2 linked regions of the Companilactobacillus allii genome follow. Each later gene encodes a partner of the first gene's protein in a complex. Links are inferred from orthologs where the notes say so. Each region holds a gene or a part of one and is shown in the gene's direction. Other genes may lie near its edges. The genes, in order: BTM29_RS10310 and smc.

Evidence for each region.
Region 2: the proteins of BTM29_RS10310 (region 1) and smc are in contact, whole or in part, in a crystal structure (PDB 3ZGX), measured with the Bacillus subtilis proteins. The link is inferred for Companilactobacillus allii from one-to-one orthologs.

Annotation. Positions count from the first base shown.
Region 1 is NZ_CP019323.1:2,075,903-2,079,920, reverse strand. What follows is about bases 1,076-4,018. They hold BTM29_RS10310 (segregation and condensation protein A), read left to right. Parts: upstream 1,076-2,155; coding sequence 2,156-2,881; downstream 2,882-4,018. Other genes in these bases: BTM29_RS10300 (pseudouridine synthase), read left to right, coding at 3,425-4,018; scpB (SMC-Scp complex subunit ScpB), read left to right, coding at 2,905-3,438; BTM29_RS10315 (RibT protein), read left to right, coding at 1,746-2,156; xerD (site-specific tyrosine recombinase XerD), read left to right, coding at 1,076-1,729. Outside these bases: BTM29_RS10325 (CvfB family protein), read left to right, coding at 1-796; more of xerD, read left to right, coding at 842-1,075. UniProt on the Bacillus subtilis protein: Participates in chromosomal partition during cell division. May act via the formation of a condensin-like complex containing Smc and ScpB that pull DNA away from mid-cell into both cell halves.
Region 2 is NZ_CP019323.1:1,747,824-1,759,381, forward strand. Bases 1-4,108 are described here. They hold smc (chromosome segregation protein SMC), read left to right. Parts: upstream 1-332; coding sequence 333-3,908; downstream 3,909-4,108. Other genes in these bases: rnc (ribonuclease III), read left to right, coding at 1-308; ftsY (signal recognition particle-docking protein FtsY), read left to right, coding at 3,924-4,108. Outside these bases: more of ftsY, read left to right, coding at 4,109-5,348; YlxM family DNA-binding protein, read left to right, coding at 5,351-5,692; ffh (signal recognition particle protein), read left to right, coding at 5,705-7,144; rpsP (30S ribosomal protein S16), read left to right, coding at 7,231-7,503; ribosome maturation factor RimM, read left to right, coding at 7,574-8,092; tRNA (guanosine(37)-N1)-methyltransferase TrmD, read left to right, coding at 8,092-8,817; rplS (50S ribosomal protein L19), read left to right, coding at 8,936-9,289; transcriptional repressor LexA, read right to left, coding at 9,361-9,984; BTM29_RS08610 (DUF896 domain-containing protein), read left to right, coding at 10,123-10,365; BTM29_RS08615 (YneF family protein), read left to right, coding at 10,430-10,657; purE (5-(carboxyamino)imidazole ribonucleotide mutase), read left to right, coding at 10,901-11,386; purK (5-(carboxyamino)imidazole ribonucleotide synthase), read left to right, coding at 11,379-11,558. UniProt on the Bacillus subtilis protein: Required for chromosome condensation and partitioning.

The DNA of each region.
Region 1 (4,018 bases):
AGCCTTCGTACAAATTGAGGGCTACACATTTGCTTTGGATTTAAGTGAATTAGAAAGTGTTCCTGAATTAGGGGATGAGATCACTGGTTTTGTTTATGAAAATCAGGCACATAAGAACAAAATGACTGCTAATTTGCCTTCAGTATCACAAGGAGTTTGGGATTATGCTGAAGTTACTGATGTAAGATCAGACCTTGGGGTCTTTATTGATGTTGGATTAAAGGATAAGGATATTGTTGTTTCATTAGATGATTTACCATTGGAACATTCTGAATGGCCTAAAAAAGGTGATCGTGTCATGGTTAAACTAGATGTTGATCACAAGGGACGTTTATGGGGTAAACTTGCTGACTTAAATCTTTATATGCAATTAGTACGTAGCGCCAATGACTCTATGAAAAACAGAGATGAAGAGACAACCGTAATTGCAATTAGAGATTCTGGTACTTTTGTTATTACAGAAGATTACTATTTAGGTTTCATTCATGTAAACGAGCAGTCTGGTCCAATGCATATAGGACAACACGTAAAAACTCGTGCAATTGGCTCAAGTCATAGAAGATTGAATCTATCAATGAAACCACGTGCATATGAAGAAATCACTCCAGATGCACAGATGATTATTGCAGTGTTGGAACATTCTCAAGATGGTAAAATGCCATATACTGATAAGAGTGATCCTGATGATATTAAAGAATACTTTGGTATCAGTAAGGGTAGTTTTAAGCGTGCATTAGGTAATCTAATGAAACAACGAAAGATTGAACAAAAAGATGGTTTTACGTATCTTAAATAGAGGTGGAACCATTTGACTGAGAAATTGACAATCCATAATCAAAAAATGATTGATACAATAGCTGATTATGGACGTTATTTAAGACTTGATAGAGGTTTATCAAAGAATACGATCACATCTTATCAACAAGATTTGTTGGAATTTAGTTATTACTTAGAAAATAACCAAAAAGATACATATCCTGAGGACCATTTTGTGATCACTAATTTTTTTGCCGATCAAGACAAGCAAGGTAAATCTAAAACAACACAGATGAGAATGTTTTCTTCTTTAAGACGTTTTTATCAGTGGTTAGAATTAATCAACAAAATTGAAGTTAATCCGATGAATGAACTAGATGCGCCTAAAAAAGGTCAACATCTGCCAATAGTATTGTCAATGCAAGAAGTAGATTCATTAATTGAATCACCTAATACACAAACACCATTAGGTATTAGAGATAGAGCAATTTTTGAAACAATGTATGCAACTGGTTTACGTGTTAGCGAACTGGTTAATTTGTCAATGAATGATTTACATTTAGACTTAGGCTTAATTAAGACCTTAGGTAAAGGTGACAAAGAGCGATTATTACCAATCGGAGATACCGCTATTAAGTGGATTCAAAAATATTTTTCTGAAACTCGTGATCAGTTGGTTGAAAGATATGGTGAACAGAAAGAAGTTTTTCTGAATTTTAGGGGAAACAAATTAACCAGACAATCTATTTGGCGAATGATTAAAAAATACATTGCACAAGTTGGTATTAAAAAAGATGTTACACCACATACGTTACGACATTCGTTTGCGACAAACTTATTGGAAAATGGTGCTGATCTACGTGTTGTTCAAGAGTTATTGGGGCATTCTGATATTTCAACCACTCAGATATATACTCATATTAATAAAACAAGGATGAAACAAGTGTATGAAAACTCGCATCCTCGTGCATAGGAGATAATATTTAAATATGCTTAATAAATATAGTGATGAGAACAAAAAAATTGCCATGGGATTTTTATCGTATATTCATGATTTGAAAGACATGTCTAATTTAGATCAAGAATTAAATCTTTATAAGGAAGATGAAAATCGTCAGTTGTATCTTTGGAAGAGCAATATTGAAGACTATTCGGGAATTGTGGCACTTTCTTTTTCAGCACATACCGTGTTTATTGAGTATATTTCTTTGAGTCCTTCCTATCGTTCACAAAGTAATATTTTTAAAATCTTTGATGATATTCAACAAAAGTTCTCAAATTATACGATTTTGGGAAACTTTAACCTTAGTGAATTATTAAAAAGTTGGCGTGAAAGCAAAGAGGAAGAGCGTAAATCGTCTGTAGTTACAGGTGAAGATGCATTAGAAAATAATAAATAATGGAAAAATTAAATTTAGTTTTAACGGATTTTGAAGGACCAATTGACTTACTGCTCCATCTTATTAAAGAGTCCAAAATAGATATATATGATATTCCCATTGCTCAAATCACACAGCAATATATTGATTATTTGAATAGTATGAAAGTTTTGGAGTTAGATGTTGCTGGAGATTACTTAGTGATGGCATCAACTTTGATGTCAATTAAAAGCAAGATGTTGTTGCCACAAGCACCTGATGAAATCGACGAAGATTTTGAGATGGAAGATCCACGTGATGAACTAGTTTCACAATTATTGACGTATCAGACTTTTAAAAGGGTATCAGAATATTTTGAACAAAAAGAACAAGTACGTAAGTTGTCTTTTGATAAAGATATGAGTATACCGAAAACTCAATTGGAACAATTTTTAAAGCCTGATTCTGTAGTGCTTGATGATTTGGCTACAACTTTTGCTGAAATATTACGACAACAAAAGAATCGTCAACCACAGACTGAAATTATACAAAATGAAGTCTTGTCAATAAAAGATGCTACAGAAAATATTTTGGATAAATTATCAAGTGTTAAAAGAACAACGTTTAAGTCACTTTTAAAGTTACAAGATAATATTGAGGAAGTTGTTACTGATTTTATAGCTATACTTGAAATGGTGAGTAAGCAACAAATAACGGCGACTCAAGAAAATCTTGATAGTGAATTAATAATTGAATTGAGGAATTAATAATAGTGTATCAAGCAAAAATTATGGCATTACTTTTTGTTGCTGGAGATCAAGGGATAAAGGAACACGATTTAGCACAGTTACTTGAAATAGATAGTGCAGCATTAAGACAAAATATTGAACAATTAGAGATTAAGTTGGATAGTGATGAAAATTCAGGTATTAAGCTAGCTAACTTTAATTCTCAATATAAATTGATTACCAAATCCGTATATAGTGACGTATTAACCAAGTATTTCAAATCTGGCTTAGGAACCAAGCTGAGTCAAGCAGCGTTAGAGGTATTGTCAATTGTGGCGTACCGACAACCAATAACTAGAATTGAGATTGATGATATACGTGGAGTTCAAAGTTCCGGAAGTATCAACACACTTCTAGCTAGGAATTTAATCAAGGAGGATGGGAAGAAGAATGTTCCCGGACATCCTAATCTATATGTGGTTACGGATTATTTCTTTGATTATTTTGGTATTAAGAATTTAAAAGAATTACCTGAAATAGAAAAATTTGAAAATGATGAAACTGAGAACATAGGAGATTTTGATGGAAAAAATTAGATTACAAAAATTTATGGCAGACGCAGGTGTAGCTTCGCGTAGGAAGTCAGAACAAATGATTTCTGAAGGACACGTTGTGGTTAACGGTAAAACAGTTAGAGAAATGGGAATTAAAGTAGATCATAGCGATAAAATTGAAGTAGATGGAATGCCACTTCATAGTGAGAAGAAACGCTATATCTTGATGTATAAGCCCCGTGGTGTTATTTCTGCTGTTAAGGATGATAAGAATAGAAAAGTTGTTACAGATCTTTTGGAAGATGTTGATGAACGTGTATATCCGATTGGAAGATTAGATTATGATACTTCTGGCTTATTGTTGTTAACTAATGATGGTGATTTTGCCAATCTATTGATGCACCCAAGATATCATGTTGAAAAAACATATATTGCAAAGGTCCAAGGCTTTTTGACAGTTGAAGAAATTAAAAAGCTAGAGAATGGTCTGAAACTAAAGGATTATACGACTTCACGTGCTAAAGTACATATCATGTCAAAGGACACTAAAAAGAATACTTCACTTGTAAAAATGGTGATTCATGAAGGACATAATCATCAAGTAAAGAATATGTTTGCAGCC
Region 2 (11,558 bases), 330 kb from region 1 along the record:
GAGCTTTATACTTGGATCAAGGAAATACAAAGGTCGAAGAATTTCTTGAAAGTGTAGTATATCCACATATTGACTCAGGTGAGTTTTCTGAAGATACAGATTTCAAGACACATCTACAGGAACGTTTACAACAATCAGGTGAAGTTGAAATTGATTACAAGGTAATTGATGAAGAGGGTCCTGATCATGATAAGAAATTTGAAATTGAATTAATTGTTAATGATAAGATCTTGTCAAAAGGATTTGGTTTTAGTAAAAAGCATGCTGAACAAATGGCTGCTAAAGAAGCATTGGAACAATTGAAGTAGAAGAATTATAGGAGTTTTTATTTTATGCCATTAAAATCATTAACAATCAATGGGTTTAAATCTTTTGCTGATAAAACAAAGATTGATTTTACAAGCGGAATTACCGGTATTGTAGGACCCAATGGAAGTGGAAAATCAAATATCACCGAAGCAATTCGTTGGGTTATGGGAGAACAGTCAGCTAAGAGTCTCCGTGGTGACAAGATGGTAGATATTATTTTTGCCGGAAGTGCAACTAGACCACAAATGAATCACGCTGAAGTTATATTAGAGTTTGATAATTCTAATAAGGAACTTAAATCTGACCAAAATAATATCACCATCAAACGTAAGCTTTTTAGAAATGGTGATGCAGAATTTTCAATCAATAATAAATCTTGCCGTCTCAGGGATATCACAGAATTATTTATGGACTCAGGGATGGGTAAACAATCGTTTTCAATCATATCTCAAGGTCGTGTTGAGGAAATATTTAATAGCAAACCGATTGAGAGACGATCAATTATCGAAGAATCTGCAGGAATAGCTTTATTTAAGCAGAAAAAAACTCAGGCAGAAAGTAGGTTATCTGAAACAACTGATAACCTGCATAGAGTCTCTGATATTGTTTCTGAACTTTCAAAACAAGTGGAGCCATTAAAGGAACAGGCAAGTATTGCTAGAGATTATAAAGAACAAAAAAATAAGTATGATAATATTTATCAACAAATATTAACTATTGAAATTAAAGATTTATCAAAGGCAAAACGTGAAACAGAATCGAAATTACGTGAGGTTAAACTTAGTCTTCAAAATATTGAAAAACAAGTTAAGAATTCTAATGAACATGTAACTCGTAATCGTAATGAAACTAGTGAAATAGTTAAAAAAATTGATTTTAGTCAAGATGAATTAGTTAGGAAGACACAATCCTTAGAAATTTTGAATGGTAAGGTTGCTGTCTCTGACGAGCGTAATGGGTTTAATACGACTAATCAAACCTCTTTGAATGAACAGTTACAAAATATTACAAAAAGTAAAATTCAACATGAAAAGAAATTATCTGATTGTAATATTAAAATTGAACAATATAAAGAAGAAATTAGTAGTTATAGTAAAAGACTCAAAGAAATTGAGCAACTTCAAAAGAAAACGCCAGAAGAAATTCAAAATAATATTTCAAATTTACGTGATAGTTATGTTAATACGCTTCAAGAACAAGTTTCTACTGGTAATGAGCAAAAATTTACCCAAAGACAACTTGATCGAATTAAATTAAGCGATGAAGATATTAATAATCAGTTGGAAGATATCAAAAAGAACTTGAAAGAAACTAACATTTCTGCCAACGAAGTGAGTGAAAAGTTGCAACACTTTATTGATGATAATCAAGATTTAATTAAGAAAAATGATGAGCTTGATCGAGACATTAAAAATGTAACTGAGACTGGTCAGTCTGAAAATCAAGAATATTTGAAATCTTTGGAGAATCTTCAAGAAACTAAAGCAAGAAAAACTGTATTAGACAATATGCAGCAAGAACATGTGGGCTTTTTTGAAGGTGCTAAAAATGTTTTAAATAATCAGGATAAAATTGGTGGGATTATTGGCGCGGTTGCTGAATTAATTAAGGTGCCACAAGAATATCAATTAGCAATTGAAACAGTAGTAAGTAATCAATTACAGGCAATTGTAACTAAAGATGAACCCTCTGCAAAAGAAGCAATAAGCTTTTTACGTAAGAGAAATGGTGGTCGTGCAACGTTTTTGCCAATAAATATTATTCGCGGCAGATCAGTTAATAGTAGTGATCTAAATGCTTTAAGCCAAGTCCAAGGATATATTGGTGTAGCAAGTGAGTTGGTTAAGTTTGATTCTAAGGTTGAAAATATAGTTAAAAATATTTTGGGAAACCTTTTGATCGTTAAAGATATTAATGCAGCTACAAGAGCATCATCAGTCTCTGGTCGTAAGTATCGTGTTGTAACACTTGATGGAAACGTGGTTAATGCTGGTGGTTCAATGACTGGTGGCCAACAGCGTCGTGTAAATTCTAGTATTTTAACTAGAAAAGATGAACTTGTAAAATTGAATTCGCAATTGTCAAAACAAGAAATGGCACTTGATCAAAAACAACAAACAGTCGTAGATTTACGTGAGAAATTAGTAAATTTAAGAAATGAAAAGAAACAAATCGAAAGTAAGTTGTCTAATTTTAATCAAGAACGTAATCAATTGAGTAATCAGTTATCTAGTTATCAAAGTGAACTTAAGCATTTACAGGAACAAAAAAAAGCCGTTGAGTATAATGGCAATAAAAATGACGAAGAACGCAAACAGTTAAAAAAGAATTTGGATGGACAACTTCAAGGATCCAAAGAGCTTCAGAAAAAAGTTACTGATCTACAGTCTGATATTGAGGCCAACCAAAAGCTTTTAAAGGACTTTGATTCAGAATTAACTCAAATAACTAGCGAAATACAGCAAACACAAACTAAATTAGCAGTTGTTAAGAGCAACCAAGATAATGAACTTAAACAAAAGAAACAATTTGACCAAGAAATTTTGGATGATAATGATAAAATTAAAGAATTGAAAATACGCTTGGATCAACTTAATTCTGAACGTGATCAGTTAACTTTGAGTAATTCAGAAGTTAAAACCAAAATAACAGAACTGAATGGAACTATTAAATCTTTAAAACTTACTTTGAGCGATCTACAAAAACAAAGAAGTGAAAAAGAACAAGTGGCTGTGAAGCTAAACGATGAAGCACAGCGTAGTTTTGATTTACAAAAATCTGCTTCTGATGAACAAGAGAATTTAGCTATTTCTGTTACTAAAATAACCAATAAGATAGATACTCGTTTGGATGTATTGTCTGAAGAATATCAACTAACTTATGAAGCAGCAATGAAAAATCTAAAAGCTCAAGACTTAGACCCAGATGATTTAAAACGTGAAGCAAAGTTACTCAAAATGGGGATTGATGAATTAGGTACAGTTAATTTGTCTTCTATTGATGAATATGACAAAGTGAAAGATAGATATGAATTCTTGACCACGCAACAAAATGACTTGCTTAAAGCCAGACAACAATTACTTGATACAATGTCTGAGATGGATCATGAAGTTTCCACTAGATTTAAAAAGACCTTTGACAATGTTTCTGCTGCCTTTGAAATGATTTTCCCTGAAATGTTTGCTGGTGGTCGAGCCAAGCTTGTGTTGACTGATCCAACCAATCTACTAGAAACAGGAATTGAGATCATTGCTCAGCCACCTGGGAAAAAATTTCAGAGATTAAGCTTATTATCAGGTGGAGAAAAGGCCTTGACTGCAATAACATTGCTGTTTGCCATTATCAAGGTTCACCCGGTTCCGTTTTGTATTTTGGATGAAGTTGAGGCTTCACTAGATGATGCCAATGTAGATCGTTTTGCAAGTTATCTAAATCGTTATGATGATAATACTGAATTTATTGTTATTACTCACCGTAAGGGTACAATGATGAATGTAAATCGTTTATATGGTGTAACTATGGAAGAATCAGGTGTTTCCCGAATGCTATCAGTTGAAGTTCAAAATCTACATAATAACTTAGCTTCGTTTAACAATTAAAAAGGAGATTAAAGTATGGGACTTTTTGATCGAATTAAGAAGGCTTTCACCGGTAAAGATGATGATGAAGAAAAGAAATCTACCGAGGAAAGTATAGAGAAACAAGAATCAACTGAAGATACAAAAGAAGATGATACTCAAACCCTTGAGAACGTCGATAATAATGAAGTAGAAAAACCAGTGGAACCTACTGAGAAATCTACAGATGAACCTGGCGAAAAATCTATTGAAACCACAGATTCTGAAGATGTTTCCAAAAAATTGGATACTACTAATACGGATGAAGTTACAAAAGTTAAAGAAGAGGTTAAACCGCATACCTCTGAGCCAGTCAAAGAAGTAGAGTCTAATACTAGTGTTCAAGAAGAACCTGAGGATATAGAATCCGAAAGTGACTCTTCAGAAACAATTACGGATACTACAACTACATCAGAGAGTCCAGCGGAATCAGATGAATCTACAGATGAAGACGAAAAGGAAAAATCTGAAGAAAAAGATGTAAAAGAATATGATGAGGGCTTAAAGAAGAGCCGGAATTCATTTAGTACTAGATTTAATCATTTTTTGGCTAACTTTAGAAGTGTCGATGAGGATTTCTTTGATGATCTAGAGGAGCTTCTTATCGAATCAGATGTTGGATATGAAACAGCTATGCGTATATCTGATGAGTTACGTGAAGAAGTTAAGTTGGAGAATGTTAAAAAAAGATCAGATGTTTCGGACGTTATTGTACGTAAATTGGTTGATATGTACGATGAAGAGGGAAAAGAAGAAGATAACTCTTTAAAATTTAGTACAGATAAAGTTCCAACAGTATTTTTGTTTGTTGGAGTTAATGGTGCTGGCAAGACTACGACAATTGGTAAGTTAGCCCACAGATATCAACAAGAAGGTAAGAAAGTTCTTTTGGCTGCTGGAGATACATTTAGAGCCGGAGCAATTGAACAACTTCAAGAATGGGGTCGTCGTGTTGATGTACCTGTTGAAGCAAGCAAACCTCAAACTGATCCAGCATCAGTAGTTTTTGATGCTGTTAAGCGTGCAATTAATGAAAACTTTGATATATTATTGGTAGATACTGCAGGTAGATTACAGAACAAAGAGGGCTTGATGCGTGAACTTGAAAAAATCAAGCGTGTGATCACTCGTGAATTACCTGAGGCGCCTCAAGAAGTATTGTTAGTTCTAGACGGTTCAACTGGCCAAAATGCCTTAAGTCAAGCCAAACAATTTAATGAGACCACTGAAGTTTCAGGAATTGTTTTAACAAAGATTGACGGAAGTTCACAAGGTGGTATTGTATTAGCAATCAGAAATGAATTGCATATTCCAGTTAAGCTAGTTGGACTTGGAGAACAGATGGATGATTTACGTGATTTTGATCCAGAGAAGTTCATCTATGGATTATTTAAGGAACTCATTGTTGGTTCTGGTAAATAATTATGGATATTGATGAGAATACTAAAATTAATTTGTTATATAATTTTTATCATGCATTACTTACAAAGAAACAAGATCAATATGTAGATTTGTATTATGTTGAGGATTTTTCTCTAGGTGAAATTGCAGAGCAACTTAAGGTTTCTCGTCAGGCAGTTATGGATAACTTGCATAGATCAGTTAGTCTATTAGAATCATTTGAAGTTGAGCTTGGACTAATTAAGAAGACGCAGGAAATAGATGATATTTCTGGAAAACTTGAAAAAGTCGTTTTGGCAAGATATCCAAACGATAAAGAATTGTCCAAATTAGTTAAACGTATTTCAAAAATAAATGAAAAATAATGGGAGCAAAAAATGGCTTTTGAAGGATTAAGTGAACGACTACAAAAAGTTTTTTCTTCACTAAAGGGTAAAGGAAAACTTTCTGAAGACGATGTTCGTACTGTAATGCGTGAGGTTCGTATGGCTTTACTTGAAGCCGATGTTAACTTTGACGTTGTAAAGAGTTTTGTTAAACAAGTTAGAGAACGTGCTTTAGGTTCTGAAGTTATGGATAGTTTGACACCTTCTCAACAAGTTATCAAAATTGTTGACGATGAGTTGACCAAATTAATGGGGGACGAAGCAGTTCCTTTAAATAAGTCTCCACACATACCTACGATTATTATGATGGTTGGTCTGCAAGGTGCCGGAAAAACTACAACAGCTGGTAAATTGGCTAAGTACTTAATGGCCAATGATAATGCCAGACCGATGTTTATTGCTGGGGATGTTTACCGTCCTGCTGCTATTGAGCAATTGAAAGTGGTTGGAGAGCAAGTCGGAGCACCAGTCTATGATGAAGGTACTGATAAGGACCCTGTTGACATTGTTCGTAATGGATTAAAGCAGGCTGATGAAAATAAAAATGATTATGTAATTATCGATACTGCAGGACGTTTGGAAATTGATGATAAATTGATGGATGAACTATTGCACATAAAAGAATTGGCACATCCAGATGAGATCCTTTTCGTTGCTGATTCAATGACTGGTCAAGTGGCAGCTAAGGTTGCACATGGTTTTGATGAACAATTAGATATCACTGGTGTAGTATTAACTAAATTAGATGGTGATACTCGTGGTGGTGCTGCACTTTCAATTCGTTCCGTGACTGGAAAGCCAATTAAGTTTATTGGACAAGGTGAAAAATTAGATCAATTGGATGTATTCCATCCTGATCGTATGGCTGATCGTATCTTGGGTATGGGTGACATGCTTACTTTGATCGAAAAGGCTCAGACAGATTATGACGCTAAACAAGCAGAAGATATGGCTGAGAAGATCAGAGAAAATAGTTTTGATTTCAATGATTTTATTGATCAAATGGATCAAGTCCAAAAGATGGGTCCTCTTGATGAAATAATGAAGATGATTCCAGGTATGGCTAATAATCCACAACTTGCTAATGTTAATATTGGTGAAAAGGATATTGATCACTTAAAAGCAATTGTTTATTCAATGACACCAAAGGAACGTGAAAATCCAGATTTATTGAATCCGTCGAGAAGACGTAGAATAGCCAGTGGTTCTGGTCGAAATATTCAAGAAGTCAATCGTATGATCAAGCAATTTAAACAATCCCGTGACATGATGAAACAAATGAGTAAGGGAAATATGTCAGGTATGGATCAGATGATGGGCGGTGGAATGCAAGGTAAATTAGGTAAGATGGCAATGCATTCTATGGTTAAAAAACAAAAGAAGAATAAGAAGAAGCGTTTGAAGAAAATCAAGCGTTTTAAATCAAAATAAAAAAACACAGGGTGTAAAGAAAAAAACTTTACACCCTGTGTTTTTTTGTGTATACTAACAAAGTTAAGTATTTAGGAGGAAATCAAATGTCAGTTAAAATCAGAATGAAACGTATGGGTAGTAAGTTAAGACCATTTTATAGAATCGTTGTTGCAGATTCACGTGCACCACGTGATGGCCGCTTTATCGAACAAGTTGGTTACTACAACCCAATTTCACAACCAGAAGAAATTAAATTAGATGATGATAAGATTATGGACTGGTTACAAAAAGGTGCACAACCTTCAGATACAGTTCGTAACTTACTTAAGACACATGGTATTATGCAAAAGTATCATGAAAGTAAATATTCAAAATAATGAATAAGTAAATTGGGATCAGATAAAACTTTGTTTTATCAGGTCCTATTTATTTATCATGGAGGATTCAATGACTGAAGAACTTTACAGAGTGGGTACAATTGTTAATACTCACGGTATTAAAGGTGAATTAAGAATTATTCCGATTACAGATTTTCCAGAGGAAAGATTCAAAAAAGGTGCTAATCTTTTTTTGCGTCAATCTGGTAAAAAAGATAAAAAACTTATTGTTGAATCATCTAGGAAACATAAGAATTTTATTTTAATTAAGTTTGAAGGCTATGATAATATCAATGACGTCGAACAATATGTTAAATCGGAATTATTCTCTGGTAATGAAACAAAACCTAAACTTAATGATGGCGAATTTTTCTACAGTCAAATAATTGGATTAACCGTTGTTGATCCTAATTTGGGTGAAATTGGTAAAATAAAAGAGATAATTGAACTTGGTCCTAATGATGTTTGGGTTGTTAAAGGTCCAAAATACAAGGAAGTTTTAATACCTTATATTGCAGATGTTGTTAAAAAAGTGGATCTCGATGCCAAAAAGGTGGATGTCGAAATTCCGGATGGATTGATAGATTAATGGATATTACAATTTTAAGTATCTTCCCTAGAATGTTTCAATCTTTGGATGAATCATTGATAGGTAAGGCTCAAGAAAAAGAATTAGTTAACATTGATGTTGTAGACTTTAGGGATTTTACGACTAACAAACAAAATCACGTTGATGATGCTCCATATGGTGGTGGAGCAGGGATGTTACTTCAAGCTCAGCCGATTTATGATGCTATGGATTATGTTGAAACTAAGAAACCCGGTAAAAAAAGAGTTATTTTGCTAGATCCAGCAGGTAAAACATTTAATACCAATATGGCTAGAGATTTTGCTAAAGAAGATCAGTTGGTATTTATCTGTGGCCATTATGAAGGTTTTGATGAGCGTGTAAAGGATTTGGTTACTGATGAGGTGTCAATCGGTGATTATATTTTGACCGGTGGTGAGTTACCAACGATGAGTATGATTGATGCTACATTACGTTTTGTACCAGGTGTTTTGGGCAATTCTGTTTCTGCAGAGGATGAATCATTTTCAAATGGTTTATTAGAGTATCCTCAATATTCTCGACCTGCTGATTTCAGAGGCAAGAAAGTACCTGAAGTATTAACAAGTGGTAATCATGAGAAAATTCGTTTATGGCGTTTGGAGCAATCTTTGAAGAAAACTTTGAATAGACGTCCAGATTTATTGGAAGATGTTGAATTCAGTAAAGAAGAACGAAAAATATTAAATGATATAAAATCAAAATAATAGTTTACAGTTAAAATCAAATAATGTATTATTGTAAGAGTGTTTGAACACATATTAACGATATTCCGCTGTATATTCTTTAAGATATATAAGAGTGTCGAATGAGGAGAAGCTTTAAATGAAGAAATTAATTCAAGATATTACATCAGAACAATTACGTTCAGATATTCCTGACTTCCGTCCTGGAGACACAGTTCGTGTCCATGCTAAGGTTGTTGAAGGTTCACGTGAACGTATCCAATTATTCGAAGGTGTTGTAATTAAGAGACATGGTTCTGGCGTTAGTGCTACATATACTGTTCGTAAGATCAGTAGTGGTGTTGGTGTTGAAAGAACATTCCCATTAAACACACCACGTGTTGAAAAGATTGATGTTGTAAGACATGGTCGTGTACGTCGCGCTAAACTTTACTATCTACGTGATCGTAAAGGTAAGGCAGCTCGTATCAAAGAACGTCGTCGCGATATCTAATGACTTTAAAAAAGATGCCTTAGGTATCTTTTTTTTTGTAAATAAAAAAGAATGCCAAAGGCATTCTCAAATTAAAATATTTCTGGACGATATAGTCCAACAACTTTTCCTAAAATTTCGATATTATCCAAAATGATTGGATCCATCGTATCGTTTTCAGGTTGTAGTCTGAAGTGTCCATCTTCACTGTAAAATCTTTTACAAGTGGCTTCAATGTCTTCAGTCATTGCGATTACTATTTCGCCATTATTAGCAGTATGTTGTTCATGAACGATTACTTGGTCACCATCCAAAATACCGATATTTATCATACTTTCACCGTGAATTTCTAGCATATATAATTCACCGGAATCGCGGTTTAAGTCAGGTGGTAAAGGGAAGTAGCCCTCTGGGTTACGTTCTGCTGTAATAGGTTGGCCTGCAGCAACTGCACCTAGAATTGGAATTTGTTTTGATTTTATACCAATTGAATTAAGACCAGCAACTGTTAATTCGATAGCTCTAGGTTTTGTTGGATCACGCTGGAGATATCCCTTTTTCTCTAGTCTTGATAAGTGACCGTGAACCGTTGATGTTGATGAAAGGTCAACTGCTTCACATATTTCTCTAACTGTTGGCGGATATCCATGTTCGTCTAAATAATCATGGATACATTGTAAAATTTGGGATTGTTTAGATCCTTCTGCTTTTGACATTAGAACACCTCATTGTTAATATCTTAGTTAGATTGTATCAGAATAATGATATAAATTCAAACAAGTGTTCGGTATAATAAAGAGAGATCAAAAAAATATTAATTTGATTCTCTAGTATTGTTTTAGGAGATAATGTTTATGAAAGAACAAGAAAAGCTTATTGCTGAAATTAATGAATTGGCACATAAGGCAAAAGCTGGAACAATTACGCACGAAGAAGAGCATCAGCAAGAAGTTCTAAGGAAAAAATATTTAGCAAATTTCCGAGCTGGTTTCAGACAACAAATCGAGACTATGCGCGTGTTTGATAAAGAAGGAAAAGAAGTTACACCAAATAAAGTTAAAGAAATTCAACGTAAAAAAGGATTACGTGACGATTAGTCCTTTTAATTACATTAAATTTTTTGTATCATTATAAGATGTATGGAAAGGGTGAACAATAGATATGGGAATAACAATCGCAGTTGGTATTATAGCTTTATTAGTTGGTGCAGTCGGTGGTTTCTTTGCAGCAAGATATTACATGAAGAAATACTTCGAAGATAATCCACCAATTAATTCTGATATGATTAAGCAAATGATGGCTCAAATGGGACAAAAGCCTTCACAAAAGAAATTAAATCAATTGATGAGTTCAATGAAAACTCAACAAAAGAAAAGCAATAAAAAATAGTTTATAGATTATAGGTCACACGAGATTATTAAATTAATCTTGTGTGACCTATTTTTTTATATAAGGAAAACAAATTACAGCTAAATACGAACTAATATAATTATTTACTATTAAAATTTTCTTTTTTAAAGCGTATCCACGAATAATAATTAACTGTATCAATATAAATGTACGTATTTTGGTTGAAAGATCAAAAAAAAACTGATATTATTTGTTTACTAATAAAGAAAGGGTAAACAAATAATGAAAGACGTTGCAATAATTATGGGATCTATCTCTGATTTAAAGACAATGAATAAGACTGTCGAGACGCTAGAGAAATTAGAAGTTAGTTATGAACTTAAAGTGATATCTGCGCATAGAATGCCACAAGAAATGCTTTATTTTGCCTCTCAAGCTTCTCAAAGACATTTTAAAGTAATTATCGCCGGTGCGGGTGGAGCAGCACACCTACCCGGTATGGTGGCTTCCTCGACGATACTTCCAGTTATAGGTGTACCCGTTCAAACTAAAGCACTTAATGGTATGGATTCATTATTATCGATTGTACAAATGCCTAGTGGTGTTCCTGTGGCTACTGTAGCAATTGGAGAGTCAGGAGCTATAAATGCTGCAATTTTAGCAACTAAAATTTGTGCTCTTGAAAATAAAGAATACGAATCAAATCTTATTAAGTATCAAAAGCAAATGCATGATAATTCTGTTGAAAGTGGGAAGAATCTTGAATAATCAAATTTTATCTGGTTCGACTATCGGAATTATTGGTGGTGGTCAATTAGGACAAATGATGTCTTTATCTGCCAAAGAGAAAGGGTACAAAGTAATTATCTTAGATCCTCAACCTAATTGTTCAGCAGCACAGGTTTCGGATGAACAAATAATCGCTGAATATAGCGATTTA